DNA from 3 places in the Nonomuraea sp. B10E15 genome. Region 2 is predicted to be linked to each of the others. Evidence: riboswitches for the same ligand, from Rfam matches in the RefSeq annotation. Region 2 holds a riboswitch; each other region holds the start of a gene.
The links. A riboswitch is a leader RNA that binds a small molecule or an ion and turns the genes downstream of it on or off. The one in region 2 is predicted to bind thiamine pyrophosphate.
Positions count from the first base shown of each region.

Region 1: linked by a shared signal. The riboswitch ahead of thiC (phosphomethylpyrimidine synthase ThiC) and the one ahead of ABGB14_RS23325 (cytosine permease) in region 2 are both predicted to bind thiamine pyrophosphate.
Region 3: linked by a shared signal. The riboswitch ahead of thiO (glycine oxidase ThiO) and the one ahead of ABGB14_RS23325 (cytosine permease) in region 2 are both predicted to bind thiamine pyrophosphate.

Region 1 is NZ_JBDPMB010000002.1:608,793-615,664, reverse strand. Features, by position in the region: gene ABGB14_RS11775 (ABC transporter permease) at 1-598, shown strand, start outside; gene ABGB14_RS11770 (betaine/proline/choline family ABC transporter ATP-binding protein) at 591-1,775, shown strand; gene ABGB14_RS11765 (ABC transporter permease) at 1,772-2,548, shown strand; gene ABGB14_RS11760 (glycine betaine ABC transporter substrate-binding protein) at 2,545-3,513, shown strand; gene ABGB14_RS11755 (SDR family oxidoreductase) at 3,552-4,403, shown strand; gene thiC (phosphomethylpyrimidine synthase ThiC) at 4,400-6,004, opposite strand; TPP riboswitch at 5,997-6,109, opposite strand; gene ABGB14_RS11745 (class I SAM-dependent methyltransferase) at 6,161-6,772, shown strand; gene ABGB14_RS11740 (hypothetical protein) at 6,811-6,872, shown strand, end outside.
Region 2 is NZ_JBDPMB010000008.1:74,289-81,160, reverse strand. Features, by position in the region: gene ABGB14_RS23330 (methylated-DNA--[protein]-cysteine S-methyltransferase) at 1-532, shown strand, start outside; gene ABGB14_RS23325 (cytosine permease) at 495-1,829, opposite strand; TPP riboswitch at 1,820-1,932, opposite strand; gene ABGB14_RS23320 (hypothetical protein) at 2,262-3,107, opposite strand; gene ABGB14_RS23315 (peptidase inhibitor family I36 protein) at 3,180-3,623, opposite strand; gene ABGB14_RS23310 (rhodanese-like domain-containing protein) at 4,343-4,666, opposite strand; gene ABGB14_RS23305 (helix-turn-helix domain-containing protein) at 4,866-5,300, opposite strand; gene ABGB14_RS23300 (MFS transporter) at 5,376-6,872, shown strand, end outside.
Region 3 is NZ_JBDPMB010000001.1:1,485,803-1,492,674, forward strand. Features, by position in the region: gene pknB (Stk1 family PASTA domain-containing Ser/Thr kinase) at 1-364, opposite strand, end outside; gene ABGB14_RS06875 (thiazole synthase) at 746-1,501, opposite strand; gene thiS (sulfur carrier protein ThiS) at 1,494-1,694, opposite strand; gene thiO (glycine oxidase ThiO) at 1,691-2,827, opposite strand; TPP riboswitch at 2,817-2,933, opposite strand; gene ABGB14_RS06890 (FAD-dependent oxidoreductase) at 2,993-4,156, shown strand; gene ABGB14_RS06895 (Rv2175c family DNA-binding protein) at 4,187-4,561, shown strand; gene thiE (thiamine phosphate synthase) at 4,539-5,174, shown strand; gene ABGB14_RS06905 (polyprenyl synthetase family protein) at 5,216-6,283, opposite strand; gene metF (methylenetetrahydrofolate reductase [NAD(P)H]) at 6,375-6,872, shown strand, end outside.

The DNA.
Region 1 (6,872 bases), on a different contig from region 2:
ATGTGTCCTGGTGGCGGCCGTCCTCGGCGTGCTCATCGGCGTGGCCACCTACCGCCGCCCGCGGCTGGCCTCGCTGGCCACCGCCTCCTCCGGGGTGTTGTTCACCGTGCCGTCGCTGGCCATGCTGGGCCTGCTGATCCCGGCGCTCGGGCTCGGGGTGGCGCCCAGCGTGACCGCGATCACCCTGTACGCGCTGCTTCCCATCATCCGCAACACCGTCGTCGGCCTGCAGGGCGTCGACCAGCTCGTCGTCGACGCGGCGCGCGGCATCGGGATGGGCCGGGGCCGGTCGCTGGCCAGGATCGAGCTGCCGCTGGCCTGGCCGGTGATCCTCACGGGCATCCGGGTGTCCACGCAGCTGGCCATGGGCATCGGCGCGGTGGCCGCGTACGTCTCAGGGCCTGGGCTGGGCGAGCAGATCTTCTCCGGGCTGGCCAGGCTGGGCGGCGCCAACGCGGTCAACTCCACGCTGACCGGCACGATCGGGGTGGCCATCCTCGCGCTGCTCTTCGACGGCTGCTTCGTGCTGATCGGGAAGCTGACCAGGCCGGAGGGCCCGCTGAGCCGGCGCCTGACCACAGGAGGCGTCCGTGGCTGACCAGAGCACCGGCGGGGTGCCGATCGAGTTGCGCAAGGTGACCAAGGCCTTCCCCGGCGGCGGCGACCCCGCCGTACGCGAGCTCGACCTGAACATCCCCGCGGGCGAGATCGTAGTGCTGGTCGGGCCGTCCGGGTGCGGCAAGACCACCACCATGCGCATGATCAACCGTCTGATCGAGCCGACCTCCGGCGACATCGTCATCGACGGCCGCAGCTCCCACGACATCGACCCCGACCGGCTCAGGCGCAACATCGGGTACGTCATCCAGCAGGCCGGCCTGTTCCCCCACATGACGGTGGCCGCGAACATCGCCCAAGTGCCGAAAATGCTCGGCTGGGACCGCGCCCGCATCGCCGAGCGGGTCGACGAGCTGCTCACGCTGGTGGGCCTGGACCCGCAGGTCTACCGCGACACCTTCCCGCGGCGCCTGTCCGGCGGCCAGCAGCAGCGCGTCGGCGTCGCCAGGGCGCTGGCCGCCGACCCGCCCGTGCTGCTCATGGACGAGCCGTTCGGCGCGCTCGACCCCATCAGCCGCGAACGCCTGCAGGACGAGCTGCTCGGCCTCCAGGACGACCTGGCCAAGACGATCGTCTTCGTCACGCACGACATCGACGAGGCGCTGAAGATCGGCGACCATATCGCGATCATGAAGGCGCCCGGCCACATCGTCCAGTACGCCAGCCCCGCCGAGATCCTCACGAACCCGGCCGACGACTACGTCGAGCAGTTCCTCGGCGCCGGCTCCTCGATGCGGCTGCTGCGCCTGACCAAGGTGGGCGACATCGAGGTGGACCAGGTGCCGTACGCGTCGGAGGACGCCGACGCGGCCGGGGTGCTCGCCGAGATCGAGCGCGACGGCCGGGGCTACGCGCTGATCACGGACGGGATGCGGCGGCCGCTGCGCTGGGTCGGCGCCGAGCACCTCCAGGGCATCGAGGGGCCCGTCGGCTCGGCCGGCGACCCGATCACCGGCACCCTCGGCCACCGGATGACGTTGCAGGACGCCCTGGAGTCCCTGCTCAACGCCGACAACGACGTGGTGCCCGTGGTGGGCAGGCGCCGGGCGTACGCGGGGGCGCTGTCGCTGAGCACCGTGCAGAACGCGATCCAGACGATCAAGACCAGGGAACGCGAGCGCCGCCTGCACCGCAACCACCCCGGGGAGAGCGGATGACCGCTCCCACGGCCGCCGCCGACGAAGCCGTCAGCCCGGAGCCGCGGCTCGGCCGCTCCTGGCACATCGTGCTGCCGCTCCTCTGCTACCTGGCCGTGGGCGCGGCCATGATCATCTATACGCAGTCGGTGCCGCTCGACGGCATCGAGCGCGGCTCGCTCAACCTGCCCTACATCTTCGGCCGCACGTGGGAGCACATCCAGCTGGTGTTCTACTCGACCCTGCTGGTGCTGCTGGTGGCGCTGCCGCTGGGCGTCATGCTCACCAGGGGCGCGATGCGCCGGGCGACACCGTTCGTGCTGGCCGTGGTCAACCTGGGCCAGGCCACTCCGGCGGTGGGGCTGGTCGTGCTGCTGGCGGTGGTCTTCCAGATCGGCTTCTGGACGGCGGTCGCGGCCCTGTTCGCCTACAGCCTGCTGCCCACGCTGCGCAACACCATGGTCGGGCTGCAGCAGGTGGACTGGCGGCTGATCGACGCCGGCCGGGGCATCGGCATGTCGGCGACCAGGGTGCTGTTCAAGGTGGAGCTGCCGATGGCCGCGCCGGTCATCCTGTCGGGTGTCAGGACCACGCTGGTGCTGAACGTCGGCACGGCCAGCATCGCCGCCTTCATCGGCGCGGGCGGGCTCGGCGACCTGATCACCACCGGTGTGAGCACGCAGCGCAACCTGGTACTGGTCACCGGGTGCGTGCTGATCGCGGTGCTCGCGCTGATCATCGACTGGGTGGGCGGGCTCGCGCAGCGGGTCCTCGCCCCGAAGGGGCTGTCGTGAGAGCGTTCCTGGCCCTGCTGCTCGTCCTGGTGCCCGTTATGGTGACCGCCGGGTGCGGGCTGCAGCCGGCGTCGTCGTTCGTGCCGCCGGTCGAGCCGGCCGGCATCCAGCCCATCCCGTCGCTGGAGGGCACGCCGATACGGGTGACGTCCAAGGAGTTCACCGAGCAGCTCGTGCTCGGCAAGATCGCGGTGCTCGCCCTCACCGCCGCCGGCGCCGACGTGCGCGACCAGACGAACGTGCAGGGCAGCGTCAACGCCCGCGCCTCCCTGACCCGCGGCGACGCCGACCTGATGTGGGAGTACACCGGCACCGGCTGGATCACCTATCTCGGCCAGACCGAGGCGCTGCCCGACCCGCAGGCGCAGTACGTCGCGGTCCGCGACCTCGACCTGCGGAAGAACGGCATCGTCTGGCTGCCGCCCGCACCGCTGAACAACAGCTACGCCATGGGCGTCACCCGGGCCACGTCGCAGAAGTGGGGCGTGAAGACGATCTCGGACATCACGAAGATCCCGGTGAACGAGCGCACGTTCTGCGTCGACCACGAGACCTTCGGCCGCGACGACGGCTTCCTCGGCATGCTCAAGGCGTACAGCATGACCTACGGCAAGGAGGTCCCGAGAGCGAACGTGCGCCTGGTGTCCGTGGGCGTGCTCTACAACTCCGTCGCCAGCGGCCAGTGCGCCGTCGGCATGGTCACCACGACCGACGGCCGCGTCCAGGCGCTCGACCTGGTGCTGCTCGAGGACGACAAGAAGTTCTTCCCCAGCTACAACGCCGCGGTGACCATGCGGCGCGAGCTGGCCGACGCGCACCCCGAGATCGCGAAGATCTTCGCGCCGATCAGCGCCAAGCTGACCGACGACGTGATGCGCGGCCTCAACGCCCAGGTGGACGTGGACGGCGACGTGCCCGCCCTGGTGGCGCGCGAGTGGCTGCGGGACGAGGGTTTCGTCCGGTAAGGGCGTTAGCCCGGCCCGTGCGCGGGCAGCCGCTGGGCATGTCGCAAACACCACCCGCCCAGAACCAGCCGTACCCGGGCCGTACGGACGAGATGGCCCCTGAGCCGCGCGACGAGATGCGCGACTACGTGGGCCGCGACCTGCTGGACGGCAAGAAGGCGCTGATCACCGGCGGCGACTCCGGCATCGGCCGGGCGGTCGCCGTGGCCTTCGCCAAGGAGGGCGCCGATGTCGCGATCGCGTACCTCAGCGAGCACGAGGACGCCGCGCACACCCGCAAGCTGGTGGAGGCGACCGGACGGCGCTGCGTGCTCCTGCCCGGCGACCTGGGCGACCGCGACCACTGCGCGTCCGTCGTCGAGCAGACCGTGGCCGAGCTGGGCGGCCTGGACGTGCTGGTGAACAACGTGGCCTACCAGGCGCCCGTCGACGGCCTGGAGGAGCTGACCGACGAGCAGTGGGAGCACACGTTCGCGGTCAACATCCACAGCTACTTCCGCGTCATGAAGGCCGCGCTCCCCCACCTGCGCGAGGGGAGCGCGATCATCAACACCTCCTCGATCAACGGCCTGCGCGGCAACAAGACGCTCATCGACTATTCCGCCACCAAGGGCGCCATCAACGCCTTCACCTACTCCATGGCCCAGAACCTGGTCGATCGCGGCATCCGGATCAACGCAGTGGCGCCGGGCCCGGTCTGGACGCCGCTGATCCCGGCGACCCTGCCGGAGGACAAGGTCGGCTCGTTCGGCGGGCACGTCCCGATGGGCCGGCCCGCCGACCCGGACGAGATCGCCCCCTCGTACGTGTTCTTCGCCTCCGGCCGGATGTCGTCGTACTACACGGGCGAGGTGCTGGCCCCGATCGGCGGCGAGACGCTGCCCGGTTAGTCCGCGATCGGCAGGTAGACCCGGCCGCCGCGCTCGGCGAACTCGGCCGCCTTCTCCGCCATGCCGGCCTCGATCGCCTCCTGCGTGTCCAGCCCGTGCTCGTCGGCGTAGCGCCGGACGTCGTGGCTGATGCGCATGGAGCAGAACTTGGGGCCGCACATGGAGCAGAAGTGGGCGGTCTTGGCCGGCGCGGCGGGCAGGGTCTCGTCGTGGAACGAGCGTGCCGTGTCGGGGTCGAGCGACAGGTCGAACTGGTCCTCCCAGCGGAACTCGAACCGCGCGTCCGAGAGCGCGTCGTCCCACGCCTGCGCCCCCGGGTGGCCCTTGGCGAGGTCCGCGGCGTGGGCGGCGATCTTGTACGTGATCACGCCGGTCTTGACGTCGTCCCTGTTCGGCAGGCCGAGGTGCTCCTTGGGGGTGACGTAGCAGAGCATGGCGGTGCCGTACCAGCCGATCATGGCGGCGCCGATGCCCGAGGTGATGTGGTCGTATCCGGGGGCGACGTCCGTGACGAGCGGGCCGAGGGTGTAGAACGGCGCGTCGTCGCAGAGCTCGCGCTGCAGGTCGACGTTCTCCTTGATCTTGTGCATGGGCACGTGCCCCGGGCCCTCGATCATCACCTGGACGTCGTGCGCCCGCGCGATCGTGGTCAGCTCGCCGAGCGTGCGCAACTCGGCGAACTGGGCCTCGTCGTTGGCGTCCGCGATCGAGCCGGGGCGCAGCCCGTCACCGAGGGAGAACGACACGTCGTAGCGGGCCAGGAGCTCGCACATCTCGTCGAAGTGCTCGTACAGGAAGCTCTCGCGGTGGTGCGCCAGGCACCAGGCGGCCATGATCGAGCCCCCGCGCGAGACGATCCCGGTCTTGCGGCGGGCGGTGAGCGGCACGTACGCCAGCCGCACCCCCGCGTGCACGGTCACGTAGTCGACGCCCTGCTCGCACTGCTCGATCAGGGTGTCGCGGTAGACCTCCCACGACAGCTCCTCCGGGCGGCCCTTGACCTTCTCCAGCGCCTGGTAGATGGGCACGGTCCCGACCGGCACCGGCGAGTTGCGGATGATCCACTCGCGGGTCTCGTGGATGTCGGGCCCGGTGGACAGGTCCATGATCGTGTCGGCGCCCCACCGGGTGGCCCAGGTCATCTTCTCGACCTCCTCCTCGATGGAGGAGGTCACGGCGGAGTTGCCGATGTTGGCGTTGATCTTGACGAGGAAGTTGCGGCCGATGATCATCGGCTCGGTCTCGGGGTGGTTGACGTTGGCGGGGATGATGGCCCGGCCGGCGGCGACCTCCTGGCGTACGAACTCGGGGGTGACGCCCTCCCGCACGGCCACGAACTCCATCTCCTTGGTGACGATCCCCCGCTTGGCGCAGGCCACCTGGGTCACCGGCTCGCCCGCCGCGCGGCGGGCGGCGACCCACGGCTCGCGCAGGCCCGCCAGCCCGCGCCGCACGTCGGTCTCGACGTACGGGTCGGTGTACGGGCCCGAGGTGTCGTAGAGCGTCACCGACGAGCCGTCGGAGAGGTTGACCTGGCGCTTGGGCACGCGGAGGTCGCCTTCGTAGATCTTGGTAAAGGTGGGGACACGCGCGTCGGTCATCGCGCAAACTCCCTTCGCCGGCATTACCCGGAGCAGGTTCTGGCGGTCGGCGGCTCGCAGCCGTCCTCTCAGCCCGGTCCGCACCGGGCTCCCGCGTTGGACGGCGTTGATCCTACCCACGCCCCCGCCAGAACGAAACATGACATCATCCGCAAAATGGAAGATCCCACGTCAACGACCGCAGCCACCTACGACCACATCGCCCCCGCCTTCGCCGCGAACACCGAGCGGCCCGACGCCGGCCTCCAGGCCTTCAGGCAGCGCTTCGCCGACGCCGTGCCCGCCGGCGGAACGGTCGCCGACCTGGGATGCGGGCCGGGCAGGGACGCCGCCTGGCTGGGCGAGCGCGGGCTGCGGGTCGTCGGCGTGGACCGCTCGGCCGCCATGACCGGGCTGGCGGCGGCCCGCGGCGTGCCCGCCGTGCTGGGCGACCTGCGCCGGCCGCCCGTGGCCCCCGGCTCGCTCGCCGGCCTGTGGTCGGTCGCGGCCCTCCTGCACGTGCCCGCCGCCGAGACCGATGCCACGCTCCGCGCCTGGTCACTGACCCTGCGTACGGGCGGCGTGCTGGGCCTGAGCACCTCGGCGGGCGACTCGGAAGGGTGGGAGGAGGTTCCGAGCCAGGCCGGCCGGCACCGCTGGTTCGTCCACCGCGACCCCGGCGCGCTCCTGCGCCTTCTCCACGCGGCCGGATTCGACACCGTCGAGCACGGCCTGAACACCGCCGGGCGCACATGGCTGAGCGTCCTGGCGATCAAGCGCGAGGTTTGACGGCCCTCTCCAGCGGTACCAACCCCATCAGGGGGACTATGAAAAAGATCGCCGCTGTCGCAGGACTCGTGCTGCTGGCCACGTTCGGCGCCCCCGCCGC
Region 2 (6,872 bases):
CACCTACCGCGGCGAGACGCCGCCCGACATCGCGTTCGGCACCTACGACGGCGCCGTGGGCAGGCTGGTGCTGGCCGTGACGGGCAAGGGCATCGCGGCCTGCAGCTTCGAGGCGGAAAACGACGTCTTCGAGCTGGTCAGCCGGCATGTGGGCACGTTCATCGGCAACGACGCGCGGCGGCTCGACCCGGTGCGCAGAGAGCTGGATGCCTATTTCTCCGGCCGGCTGCGCGCGTTCGCCACGCCGGTCGACTGGGCGCTGGCCACCACGTTCGCCCGGTCGGTGCTGCAGAAGACCACGGCGGTCCCCTACGGCACGACCACAACGCTGGAGGAGATCGGCCAGAGCATCGGCAGGCCGCGCGCGCTGCGCGCGATCGGCAACGCGCTGGCCTCCAATCCCGTCTGCGTGATCGTGCCCTGCCACCGGGTGGTGCGCGAGGACGGCGCGCTCGGAGACTACGCGGGTGGCGCGAGCGCCAAGCAGCACCTGCTCAACGTCGAACAGCGCGCCTCCGCAACACGCCGATGAGCGCGGTCACGAGGGCCGCCACCACCGCCGCGCCGAGCGCGCCGTTCATCCACGGTTGCCTGGTGAAGCCGATGGCGTCGCGGGCCGACGCCCAGAACCCGTCCCACGCCGCGATGGTGGGCGTCGAGGTGGTGAGCCAGTAGGCGGCGAAGCCGAGCGCCCACGGCACCAGCATCGACCAGCGCGAGGGGGCGTCCTCGTCGGTGTTCCAGCGGTCGGAGCGGCCGAACCCGAAATAGTCGACGGCCAGCACCGCGAACATCGGCACGAACACCGCCCCGATCACGCCCAGGAACGCGCCGTACGAGGTGACGTCGACGACCAGGGCGATCACGACCGTGAACACGCCGATGGCGGTCGAGATGACCCGCCGGTCGACGCGCGGCATCAGGTTCTGCAGCGACATGGTGGTGGAGTAGACGTTCGCGAACGACTGGTCGGTCTCGCGCAACACCAGGATGCCGAAGAACACCGCTCCGAGCGGCGCGGCCACGAACGGGTCGAACACGGCCGTGTTGTCGGCGTTCACGGCGGCGGCGCCGGCGATGGCCACGGCGTAGACGCCGAGCCCGAGGCAGGCCACCTGGGCCACCGTGTAGCCGCCGACGATCCCGGTGAACGCGGCGCGCCCGGAGCGGGAGTGCCGGGCGAAGTCGGCGGCCAGCGGCACCCAGGACACCGACAGCGCGATCACGTAGTCGACGGCCGGAGCGAACCCGGTCCACGACCCGCCGGCGGGGGCGGGCGCCTCGGACAGGAAGTACCAGGTGAACCAGATCATCGACACGATCACGCCGACGGTGACGTACCGCCGCAGCAGGCGGATCGCGCCGAGCGGCCAGATCGTGAGCGCGGTGGTCAGCACGCCCGCCAGAACCACCCACACGGGGTACGCCACCCCGTCGAAGATCGCGGTGGCGGCCTTGGCGATCACCCACAGCTCGAAAGCGCCCCATCCGAGCATCTGCACGATGTTCAGCACCGTGGGCGCGTAGGAGATCCTGGCCCCGAACAGGCCGCGCAGCAGCACCATCGCGGGCTGGCCGGTGCGGGTGCCGGGGATGGCGGACAGGCCCACCATGGCCGTTCCGATCAGGCTGCCGACCACCGTCGCCACCAGCGCGGCGGCCAGGCTCAGCGGCGCGTCGCCGGTCGGGTTGAGCAGGAGCAGCGCCCCTGAGAAGCCGAGGAGGCTGACACCGAGGTTGGCCCAGAGCGCGCCCTGATCGAGCACGCCCAGAGTCTTGGGGGGCTGACCGTCGAGAGTCAGCGGAACTTCGTCGGCGACGTGCGACATCGCACACTCCCTACGCCGGCATTACCCGGACAGGTTCATGCGGTCGGCGACAGCCGTAGTCGCCCTCTCAGCCTGATTGCCTCAAGCTCCCGCGGATTGATTTGTACGTGCGGAGCCGGAATGTCCAAGTTCCGCGGGCCCCATGATGCCTCATCCCTCCGAGTTCGGCCAGCCCGGGGGACATGACCCGGGTGGCCGGCTCCGTGGTGGCGGCTGCGCCCGCCATGGCAGCACCACTCCCAGCGGGCGTAGCCGTACAGAACGACGACGTCATCCGCAACTCGTACGGAGCCGGCCGCCCCAAGGTTCTCGCCCACAGGGTCATGACCGCGACCGTCGGCAGGCCCCTGGCGAAGCCGCCCGAGGGGGGATCCCCTCGGGCGACCCGACCTGATCCGGGGTACGTGGCTTCCTGCCGGAAGTATTACGCCTTCACCGTGCTTCGCTGTCCGCTCGCCGGTCAAGGGTGTGTCGTGCGTTGCCGAGGTAACTCTGATTCGCCTTCCGCAGGGCCTCGAACCGCTTGGCATGCTGTTCGATCATCTTCGTCTGAATTCGCCATTCCGCTGCGGCGCGAGTGGTGACAAGATCGGTCTTTTGCTTGCAGCGTACGTCAGCGGCGGCCACGGCCCGTTCCGCCGGTGAGACCTTGGGTACGTTGAGGTTCCACCGCCGGTCCTCCACCGCGGCTTGTGGGGTCTGGTAGTCGAAGCCGTTGTCGCGCATGCAATCGCTCCATGCCCGGGTGGCTATGACCACCGCCGGGTCTGCCGCGGATTGGTCGACCGCCGCGTATTCCAGGTCGACAAGCCATGCGGAGTCCCGGTCGCGGACGCCTTTCCAAAGGGCAGAATCCGCCTGGTCCACGCACCCGCCCGGGCCGAGCAGGGCGGACTGCTCGGCCTTGCTCGCACGGCCGGCCCATGCTGCCTCCTCCGCCTGGGCCTGTGCTTCTTGCGGCGTGTCAGGGACGTGGTAACCGTAGCGCCGGGCGGCTTCTGAGTCGGCAAGGCCGTAGCGGCGGGCGTTTTTGCTGAGGAGCGGGTGGGCATCCGCAGCCGACTGTTTCCCAGTCCAGACGAAGCCCTTCTTGGCCATGCATTCCCGTCTGAGCCTGGTGCGTGCGGCGGTGACCGTAACAAGGTCTTCATCATTGAGCCGGTAGGCATCGAAGGGCAGCGCGAAGGCTGCCCGGAACGGCGGTGTGCCTGGCTTCTGGGCAGCGCCCGCACAGGCGGCGACCCCGACGCCGACCAGCGCTACGACCGCCCCTGCCAAGAAAGAGGAATTCTTTCCTTGCGCACTCGTTCGTCGTGCCGACGCTCGCTTGATCCCCATACGCAGCGAGATTCAGCAGTTAACAATTTTAAACGCGCTGGCCCGATTGTCGCCGATCTCATCATTTTTCAGCTTGCCATCCTCAGGCTGACCCACCCCCCGTCCGAATACGCTCATCGCCCCGCCGTATCCGACGTCCTGATAAAGCTGAACCCAGCACCACCCTTTTCTGACTTTGATCGAGCTGGTCTCGTTGTCCATCCCGTCACCACTGTCCCAGCCGTGAGCGTCCAGCCAATTGTACTTCCTGAGGTCGGGCTTGCTTTTCTTGAAGTTGCGCCAGTGATCACCATCCAGACCCTTATCCTGGTTGAAGTCCTCGTTCTCGTACAAGCAAACCCAACCAGCACTACACTTGCCGAAGGAGTCTGCGGCAGCGGGTGTTCCCCCGGCGAAAAGAACGGCGACCGTCGTGGCCGCCGTGACAGCCAGCGCGACCTTACGCTCCACTCTCATCACAAGTCCTTTCCCTGAGATCTCTTTTGAGGCGATCCCAGTCTTCAGACCCGTTTCAGCGCCGTAAATAGCCCAGATTCCACGCCTTATGCGCAGACAGTCCACTTCAGGGCCAGACCCCGGCGTAGTGGATATTTGTCCGGTTTCTTGGTCATGTGAGGCAAGGAACGGCGAGGCCGCGGGTGGCGTCGCGGACAGACGGTCACGGTCCGCCACTTTCCTGTCGTGCCGTCCCTGACCTGGCGTTCGACCGGCATCGCCTGCCCGGCGTGCGGAAACGCAGTCCCCCCGTGACCGTGACGACCTTGAGAGTGCCGCGTTCCTCACGTCCACGGCGAGTAGGGATCACGCCGGCAGCAGGCCGAGTCGGCAGCGGCCTCCTCGACGGCTGCGCGGATCGGGGGATGGTGTCCAGCGCCTCGGTCAGGACCGGCAGGTCGGTCGGTGGGCCGGCGAGGGTGACGTGCTCCAGGTGGCGGGTGAGCACGTTGACCGGGATGATGGCACGCGAACGCGGCCCCTGTTCCTGATCGGCTGGCGTAGAAACCCAACGATCACCAGGGGTCGCGTTTGTCATGTGTGCCCGGGGTGCCTCAACCGCCCGGCCTCACAGCACATGCGGCCCATCAGCCGAGAACGCTCCGGCACATGGAGTGCCATGGGTAGCCCTTCTGGTCTGCTCCCGAGCGCCTATGGTGCGCGGCGGCGGGGCGTCCGGCTCAGGCCACGAAGGGTTGCTCCCCGGTCTCGCTGACCAGCGGACGCCCGGCCGCCTCCCACGACTGCATGCCGCCCCCGACGTTGACCGCGTCGCGCCCGAGCTGGTTGAGCCAGGCCGCCACCTGCAGCGACCGGCCGCCCACCCGGCAGACGACGTAGACCGTCCGGTCGCTCGGCACCTCCTCGACCCGGCCCTGGATCTGGGTCATCGGAATGTGCACCGCCTCACGGGCATGGCCCGCCCGCCATTCGTCCTGCTCGCGGACGTCGAGAAGGTAGGCGTCTGCCGGGATGCCGCCCGGCTCGATCTCAGGAACGGTCATGACCCCATCATCTCCCGGCGAGGGAGTGCCGTCGCCTGGAGGAGGAGCGACGCAGGAGCGACGGGGGAAGGCGACGGCATCAGGCGACCGAGCCCGCCTCACGAAGTGAGGCCATGAACACGGGAGGGAGTGCCGTCGCCTGGAGGAGGAGCGACGCAGGAGCGACGGGGGAACGCGACGGCATACGACCGAGCCCGTCTTACGAAGTGGGGCCCTGAACGCGGGCGTCGTACGCGGCGCGGGCGCGGGCGATCTCCTCCTGGTGGGCCTCGGTCCAGGTGACCAGGGACTTGATGGTCTCGTGCAGCGTACGGCCGAGCGGCGTCAGCGCGTAGTCGACCCTGGGCGGGACGACGGGGTGGACCGTGCGGCTGACCAGGCCGTCGCGTTCGAGCTGGCGCAGCGTGACGCTCAGCATGCGCTGGCTGACGCCGTCGATCTCACGGCGGAGCTGGGTGAAACGCAGGCTCTCGCAGTCGAGCAGGGCGATGACGAGGAGCGACCACTTGTCGGCGATGCGATCGAGGATCTGGCGCACCTCGCAGTCCTCACGGGTGTCCCACTGGCGCGCGTCGTAGTCGTCGTCCATGGTGCCTGCGGAGTAACCGAGTGACGCAGAAGTGCCTTCTTCCATGAAGTCTCATGGTGGCCGATGATGTGGACGGTTACCACAAGGAACCAACATAATTCTCCGTAACCGGGGGTTGTCATGCCTGTCCCTGCTCGTACGTGGGGCGTACTGATCGTTCTTTGCGGGGCCATCTTTCTCGAAGGCATCGACGTCGCCATGCTGAACGTCGCCCTCCCCGCCATCCGGGCCGATCTCGGCGTGCCCACGAGCATGCTCAGCGGGGTGGTGAGCGCCTACGTCCTGGGCTACGGCGGTTTCGTGCTGCTCGGCGGCCGGGCCGCCGACCTGCTGGGCCGGCGGCGCATGTTCCTGCTCTGGCTGGGGGTGTTCATGGCCTTCTCCGGGCTCGGCGGAGTGGCGAACGACGGCTGGGTGTTGTTGTTGGCGAGGTTCGTCACCGGAGTGGCCGCCGGCTTCATGACGCCCGCGGGGCTGTCGCTGATCACCACGAGCTTCCCCGAGGGTCGCGACCGCAACCGCGCCCTGATCATCTACGGCAGCACCGGCGCCGCCGGCTTCGCACTCGGCCTGGTGTTCGGCGGGGTGCTCACCACGTTCGGCTGGCGCTGGGTCTTCTTCGCCCCGGTGCTGATGTCGCTGGTGGTCCTGATCGCCGCGAGCCTGCTGATCGAGAGGGCGCCGGCGGAGGAGCGCCCGGCCGGCGGTTTCGACCTGGCGGGCGCGGCGAGCGTGACGGGCACGATGATGTTGCTGGTCTATGGAGTGGTACGCCTTGAGCACCCGTCCGAGGGCCTGCCGCTGACGCTCGCGATCTTCGCCGCGGCCCTGGGACTGCTGGCGGCGTTCGTGACCGTCGAACGCCGCTCACGGCACCCCCTGGTCCGCCTCGGCATCTTCAGGTCGGCGGCGCTGGTCCGCGCCAACGTGATGGCCGTCCTGCTCACGGCCTCCTTCTTCGGCTTCCAGTTCCTGGTCACGCTCTACCTGCAGGAGTTGCGCGGCTGGTCACCCATGCAGACCGGGCTCGCCCTGCTGGCGGCCGCCACCGACGTCGTGATCGCGCCGACGCTCACCCCGTGGCTGGTCAACCGGTACGGCAGCGCCAAGGTCGTCCTCGGCGGCCTGCTGTCGGGCCTGCTGGCCTACGTGCTCTTCCTGGGCGCCGGGCTGGACTGGACCTACGCCGCGATGGTGCCGTCGATGGTGCTGATCGCCCTGATGTTCGCCTTCGCCTACGGCCCGCTCATGATCACCGCCACGGACGGGATCGCGGCCCGCGAGCAAGGGCTGGCCGGAGGGCTGATCAACTCGTCGTTCCAGTTCGGCGCCGCGCTGGGCGTGTCGATGGTCACGGCGGTCAACGTGGCCGCACTCGGCGGCGCGACCACGCAGGAGGCCGGGATGACCGCCTTCCGCACGGCCCTGGCGGTCCCGCTGGCGGCCGCGCTCCTGGCCAGCGCCGTCGCGGCAACGGCCCTGCTCGCCAGGCGGCCCCACAGGACAACCGACGTCCTGGCAGCCGGGCTGCCGGAAGAACCCACAGGACACGGCCAAGCAGGCGCGGGAACCACGGAACACGGTCAAGGAGGCGCTCGTCACGGCGAGCAACCCGTG
Region 3 (6,872 bases), on a different contig from region 2:
TGATCTCGAGCGCCTCGCGGGCCGGCAGCCGGCCGCGGTCGCGCAGGATGTCGCGCAGCGTGCGGCCTGGCACGTATTCCATCGACAGGTAGACCACGTCGGTGTCGGTGCCCTGGTCGAAAACGTGCACTATGTTGGGGTGGGAGAGACTGGCCACCGACTTGGCCTCGCCGATGAACCTCCGGACGAACGCCGGGTCCTCGGCGAGTGAGCGGTGCATGACCTTCAGCGCGACCGTCCGGTCGAGCCGGATGTCCAGCGCGAGGTAGACGGTCGCCATACCGCCCCGGGCGATCCGGCTCTCAATGCGATAGCGCCCATCGAGGAGCCGCCCGACCAGGGGGTCCGCAGTCGTCGTGTCCACCCCGCTGAGTTTACGGGCGTTTTGCCACTGACAGGGCCCGGCCGCCCGAAACCGATGCGGAGACGTTCTCGTTCGTACGCCCTTCGTCCCGGGGAAGCGGACACAGCCTCACCGGCGTCACGCCCTTACCGGTCGGCCGCGCGCCCCGCGTCGCCGGGCTCCGGACCGAGGCAGGAGACCCGGAGGCGGACCATCCCTTCACCCGCGGCAGTCCGGGCGTGTCGTCCGGGCGGCCGCTCCCCCTACGAGGGCCGGCCGGATGCGCCGGTCACCGGGGCCGTGCCCGTACGTTCCCCGCGCGGTGATACCGCGCGGGGGGCGCCCCGGCGACCGTCGACGTCGCCCGCGCGAGCGGTCGCGAGCCCTCGCCGGGAAGAGGGGTCACGGGGTCATCGGGGAGGAGGCTTCGGCGTAGCGGCGGCGGGGGATGCGCCCCGCCTGGCGGGCCAGGCGCCCGGCCGTCACGGCCTCCCGCATGGCCGTGGCCATGAGGTCGGGCCGCTGTGCCCGGGTGACCGCCGTGGCCAGCAGGACGGCGTCGCAGCCCAGCTCCATCGCCAGGGCCGCGTCGCTGGCCGTGCCGATGCCCGCGTCGAGGATGACCGGCACGGACGCGGCCTCCACGATCAGCTCGATGTTGTGCGGGTTGCGGATGCCCAGCCCGGAGCCGATCGGCGCGCCCAGCGGCATGACGGCCGCGCAGCCCGCCTGCTCCAGGCGCCGCGCCAGCGCCGGGTCGTCGCCGATGTACGGCAGCACCACGAACCCGTCGGCCACCAGCCGCTCGGCCGCGTCGAACGTCTCGATGGGGTCGGGCAGCAGCGTGCGCTCGTCGGCGATGACCTCCAGCTTGACCCAGGGCGTGCCGAGCGCCTCCCTGGCCAGCCGCGCCGTCAGCACGGCCTCGCCCGCGGTGAAGCAGCCCGCGGTGTTGGGGAGCACCTTGATGTCCCGCCTGCGCAGCACGTCGAGGACGGAACCGCGGGCCTCCGGGTCGAGCCGCCGCATGGCGACCGTGGTCATCTCGGTGCCGGACGCGACCAGCGCCTGGTCGAGCACCTCGAGCGACGGGGCGCCGCCGGTGCCCATGACGAGCCGGGACGAGAACTTCTCCCCGGCGATGATCAGGTCATCCACCTTGCACCGCCGTCAGAACCTCCACGCGGTCGCTGTCGCTGAGCGCCGTCGTCTCCCAGGCGCTGCGCGTGACCACCTCGTCGTTCACGGCCACGGCCACTCCGGTGGTGGCCGCGGTCAACGTGCTCACGGCCTGCGCCACGGTCGTGCCGTCGATCACCTCGTGCGCGGTCCCATTGATCATCACAATCATGAAATCTCCTGAAACCTTTCCGGCGAGCACAGCGCCGCCAGCTCGCCTTCTTCGCCCAGCAGGATGGCCGTCGTCAACGGGGCCAGCAGCACGCCGCCCCGATGGTGCCCGGTGGCCAGCGTGAGCCCGGGCGTGCCGCTCGGGCCGATGACGGGCAGGTTGTCCGGCGTGCCCGGCCGCAGCCCGGCCACCACGTCGGCCACCTCCAGCTCGGTGACGCCCGGAACCAGCTCCCTGGCGTCACGCAGCAGCTCGTAGAGCCCGCCGGCCGTCACCCTGGTGTCGAACCCCATCTCCTCCTGGGTCGCGCCGACGACCAGCTCGCCGTCGCCCCTGGGGACCAGGTAGACGGACGAGCCGTGCACGGTGCCGCGTACGCACCGGCCGAGCAGGGGCTGGGCGGAGCGCAACCGCATGATCTGCCCCTTGACCGGCCGCACCGGCACCCCGGCGAGCCCGGCGCTCCACGCCCCGGCCGCCAGGATCACCCGCTCGGCCCGCAACTGCCGCGGCACGCCGCCATCGGCCACGGCGGGGGCCGGGACGTCCGGTGGCGCGAGGCGAACCCCTGTGACCCTGCCGCCGTCACGCAGGAGCTCGCTCACGCGCGCCCGCACCAGCGGGACGCGCAGCCGGTCGAGGGCGGCGAGCAGGGCCGCCGTCACGCGGCGCGGATCGACCCAGGCGTCGCCGGGAGCCAGCAGGCCGCCGCGCACGGAGGGGGCCAGCATGGGCTCAAGGCGCCGGCACTCGCGCCCCGTCAGCCGCTCGACCGGCAGCTCCAGCTTCTCCATGAACGCGGCCAGCTCGTCCAGCGCCGCCAGGTCGTCGGCGCCGAACGCGACGTCCAGCGTGCCGTTCGTACGGAAGTCGAGTGCGGCCGGCCCGGAGAGCCCGGCGTCCGCGGCCAGCTCGGCGGCGAAGGACGGCCAGCGGCGCAGCGCCGCCATCCCCAGCCGCAGCAGCGGCGCCTCGGTGTAGGTCACCTCGCTGACCGGAGCCAGCATCCCCGCGGCCGCGTGCGACGCGCCCGAGGCGGGAGCCGGGTCGGCCACGGTGACCGGCCGGCCGGAGCGGGCCAGCCGCCAGGCGGCCGACAGCCCGACGATCCCGCCGCCTACGATCACGTCCACATGCGCTCCCTTCGCCGGCATGACCCGGATCAGGTGTCTTGCGGTCGAAGGCCCGGTCAAGCCTTCCTCTCAGCCCGGTCACGGCCGGACTCCCGCGCGTCTTTCCCTCACCAGCCTACGGCCTCGGTGTCACGCCCGGACACCGCCCCCGTTATGGTCATCAGCGTGAACCACGTCGTCGTCGTCGGAGCAGGACTGGCCGGTCTGCGCACCGTGGAGGCGCTGCGCTCGAAGGGCTTCACCGGGCGCGTCACCATGGTCGGCAGGGAACGCCATCGCCCCTACGACCGCCCGCCCCTGTCCAAGGCCGTGCTGTCGGGAGAGGCCGACGACAGCTACGTCGGCGCCGACCTGGCCGCGCTCGGCGTCGAGTTCTGGCCCGGCGTCAGCGCCAAGTCGCTGCGCGCGGGGGTCGTGGAGACGACCGAGGGCGAGCTGGGCTACGACGGCCTGGTCATCGCGACCGGAGCCGACCCGATCAGGCTTCCCGGCGACGGTCCCCAGCACGTGCTGCGCACCCTCGACGACGCCCACGAGCTCAGGGCCATGCTCGTCCCCGGCGCCCGCGTCGCGATCATCGGCGCCGGCTGGATCGGCGCCGAGGTCGCCACCGCCGCACGCCGGGCCGGGTGCGCGGTGACGGTGATCGAGGCCGGCCCCGCGCCGCTCGCCACCGCCGTCGGCGCCGAGATCGGCGCGCGCACCGAGCCCTGGTATTCCGGCATCGACCTGCGGCTCGGCGCCATGGTCGACTCCGTGGACGAGGGCGGCGTGCGGTTGGTGGGCGGTGCGTTCGTCGACGCCCACGTGGTCGTCACCGGCATCGGCGTGCGTCCCGCCGTCGAGTGGCTCGCCGACGCCGACATCGACCTGCACAACGGCGTCGTCACCGACGAGCATCTGCGCGCTTCGTTGCCCGGCGTCGTCGCCGTCGGCGACTGCGCCGCCTGGTGGTCGCGCCGCTGGCAGACCCGGCTCCGCGTCGAACACTGGGACTCCGCGCTCAACGCGCCCGAGGTCGCCGCCGCGACGCTGCTCGGCGAGGAGGCCGTCTACGATCCCGTGCCCTACTTCTGGTCGGAGCAGTTCGGGCACATGGTGCAGTACGCCGGCCACCACCCCGCCGGCGAACGCCTCCTCTACCGCGGTGACACGGAGGGTAAATGGTCGGCCGTCTGGCTCACCGCCGACGACGCCCTCGCCGCCGTGCTCGCCGTCGACCGGCCGCGAGACCTCGTACAGGGCCGCAGAGTCATCGCCTCGGGCCAACGCCTCGATGCCAAACGCCTGGTAGATCCCGAAGTGTCCCTACGAGATTGTGTTGTTTGAGCAAGCGCGCCATGTGGTAGTTGTGGTTTCGTGACACTTTCTGTTGCACAGATCGACCGGGAGACCGAGCAGCTCGTCGACGAGTGGCTCACTCTCCCTGAAGTGGCCTCACGCCTCGACCTTCCGCTGGGGCGGGCCAAGCAACTCCTCAAGGACCACAAGCTGCTCGGCGTACGCAGGGGCAGCGGCGGGCCTCAGGTGCCCGCGGTGTTCCTCGACGGAAAAGACGTGATGAAGGGCCTGCCCGGCACGCTGACCGTGTTGCAGGACGCCGGCTACGACGACGTCGAGTCGCTGCGCTGGCTCTTCACCCCGGACGAGTCCCTGCCCGGATCGCCCATCGAGGCGATCCGGGCCGGCCGTCACACGGAGGTCAAGCGGCGTGCCCAAGCTCTCGCTTTCTGAGGCCCGCCTCTATCTCTGCACCGACGGCCGCCGCGACCGCGGCGACCTGGCAGAGTTCCTCGACTCCGTGCTGGCCGGCGGCGTGGACATCATCCAGCTGCGGGAGAAGGGTTTGGAGGCCCGCGAAGAACTCGCGCTCCTCGAGGTCTTCCGCGACGCCTGCGACCGGCACGGCAAACTCCTGGCCGTCAACGACCGGGCGGACATCGCCTACGCTGCCCGGCCCGACGTGCTCCACCTGGGGCAGGACGACCTTCCGGCGACGGTCGCGCGAGAGATACTCGGCGACGACATCGTCATCGGACGGTCCACCCACTCCGCCGCCGAGGCGTCCGCCGCGGCCGTGGAGCAGGGCGTCGGCTATTTCTGCTGCGGCCCCATCTGGCCCACCCCGACCAAACCCGGCCGCCCGGCGCCCGGACCGCCGCTGCTCAGGCACGCGGCGGGGCTCGGCACCTCACGGCCGTGGTTCGGGATAGGCGGCATCGACCTCGACAATCTCGACGAGGTCATGTCGTACGGCGCCGAGCGGGTGGTCGTCGTACGCGCGATCACCGACGCGGACGATCCGGGGGCGGCGGCGGCCGAGTTCGCCAAACGCCTGTCTCCCTGAGCCCGACGCCGGGCGGTCCCTGACCGGCCCGCCCGGCCGCCTCAGGTCTTGCGGGACGTGGCGGCGATGGCGAGCTCGGTCAGGGCGGAGCGGGCCTCGGTCGTCACCGGCGACTCGTCGAGGGCGGACAGCGCCTGGCCCAGATAGTCGCCGATCAGGTCCTCGCACTCCCGCAACGCGCCGGTGTCGTCGATGATCCCCCGCAGCGTCGCCACCCCGGCCTCGTCCAGCTCGGGGTCGCCGAGCAGCCGCCGGACGGTCTGCGCGGCCCCGGGGGACGCGGCCGCCAGCGTGCGGGCCACGAGCATCGTCCGCTTGCCCTCGCGCAGGTCGTCGCCCGCGGGCTTGCCCGTCTGCGCGGGGTCGCCGAACACCCCGAGGACGTCGTCCCTGAGCTGGAAGGCGATCCCCACGCGGGTGCCGTAGCCGGTGCACAGCTCGTCCATCCACGGCGCGCGCTCCTGGCCGGCGAGCACCAGCCCGAGCCGCAGCGGCTGCTCCACCGAGTATTTGCCGCTCTTGAACAGTGCCACCCGCAGCGCCGACTCGAACGTGTTCTCCCCGTTGGCCTGCTCCAGCAGGTCGAGGTACTGGCCGCACATCAGCTCGGTGCGCATGTGGTCGTGCACGGGCTGGGCCGCCTCCAGGGACGCGGGCGGCAGGCCGCTGGTGCGCCACATCTCGCCCGACCAGATGAGCAGCAGGTTGCCGAGCAGGATCGCCGCACCCTCGCCGAACTGCTGCGCCGACCCCTGCCAGCGGGACTGCTCGTGCATGGACTCGAAGCGGCGGTGCGCGGCCGGCATCCCCCTGCGCAGGTCGCTCTTGTCCATCACGTCGTCGTGGACGAGCGCGCTGGCCTGCAGCAGCTCCAGCGAGGCGGCGGCGGTGAAGATCGCGGGGACGTCGGCGCCGCCCGTGCCGCGCCAGCCCCAGTAGCAGAACGCCGGGCGCAGCCGCTTGCCCCCGGACAGCAGCGCGTCGGCGGCCGTGCGCAGCGGGGCGAAGGCGGCATCGCCCCCGGCCGGCAACTTCCGTTCGACGAAGTCTCCGAGGGAGCGCTCCACCTGCGGGCGCAGGACGTCCATGCGGGCGGCGTCAATGGTCATGACACTGAGACTAATGGCCGGACGCGGGCGTCAGGATCTCCAGGGCCTCTCGGGCTGCCGGGTCCCGCGGCGCCACTGTAGCCTGGTGACCATGGCGCTTGGTCGACCTTCCTTCTTCCCCGAACGTGTTCCCACGGTCCGCGACATGCTCGCCGACGGTGGGCGGTCGTTCTCCTTCGAGTTCTTCCCGCCGAAGACCGACGAGGGCGAGCGATCGTTGTGGCGGGCGATCAGGGAGCTCGAGTCGCTGCGGCCGACGTTCGTGTCGGTGACCTACGGCGCGGGCGGCTCCACCCGCGACCGCACGGTCGACATCGTGGAGCGCATCGCCCACGACACCACGCTCACGCCCGTGGCGCACTTCACGGCGGTCGACCACTCCGTCCGCGAGCTGCGCCACCTCGTGGGGCGCTTCGCCGACGCCGGGGTGCGCAACATCCTGGCCGTCCGGGGCGATCCCCCCGGCGACCCGACGGCCGAGTGGGTGCCGCACCCCGAGGGCGTGCTCTACGCCGAAGACCTGGTGCGGCTGATCAGGCAGGCGGGCGACTTCTGCGTCGGCGTGGCCGCCTTCCCCTACAAGCACCCG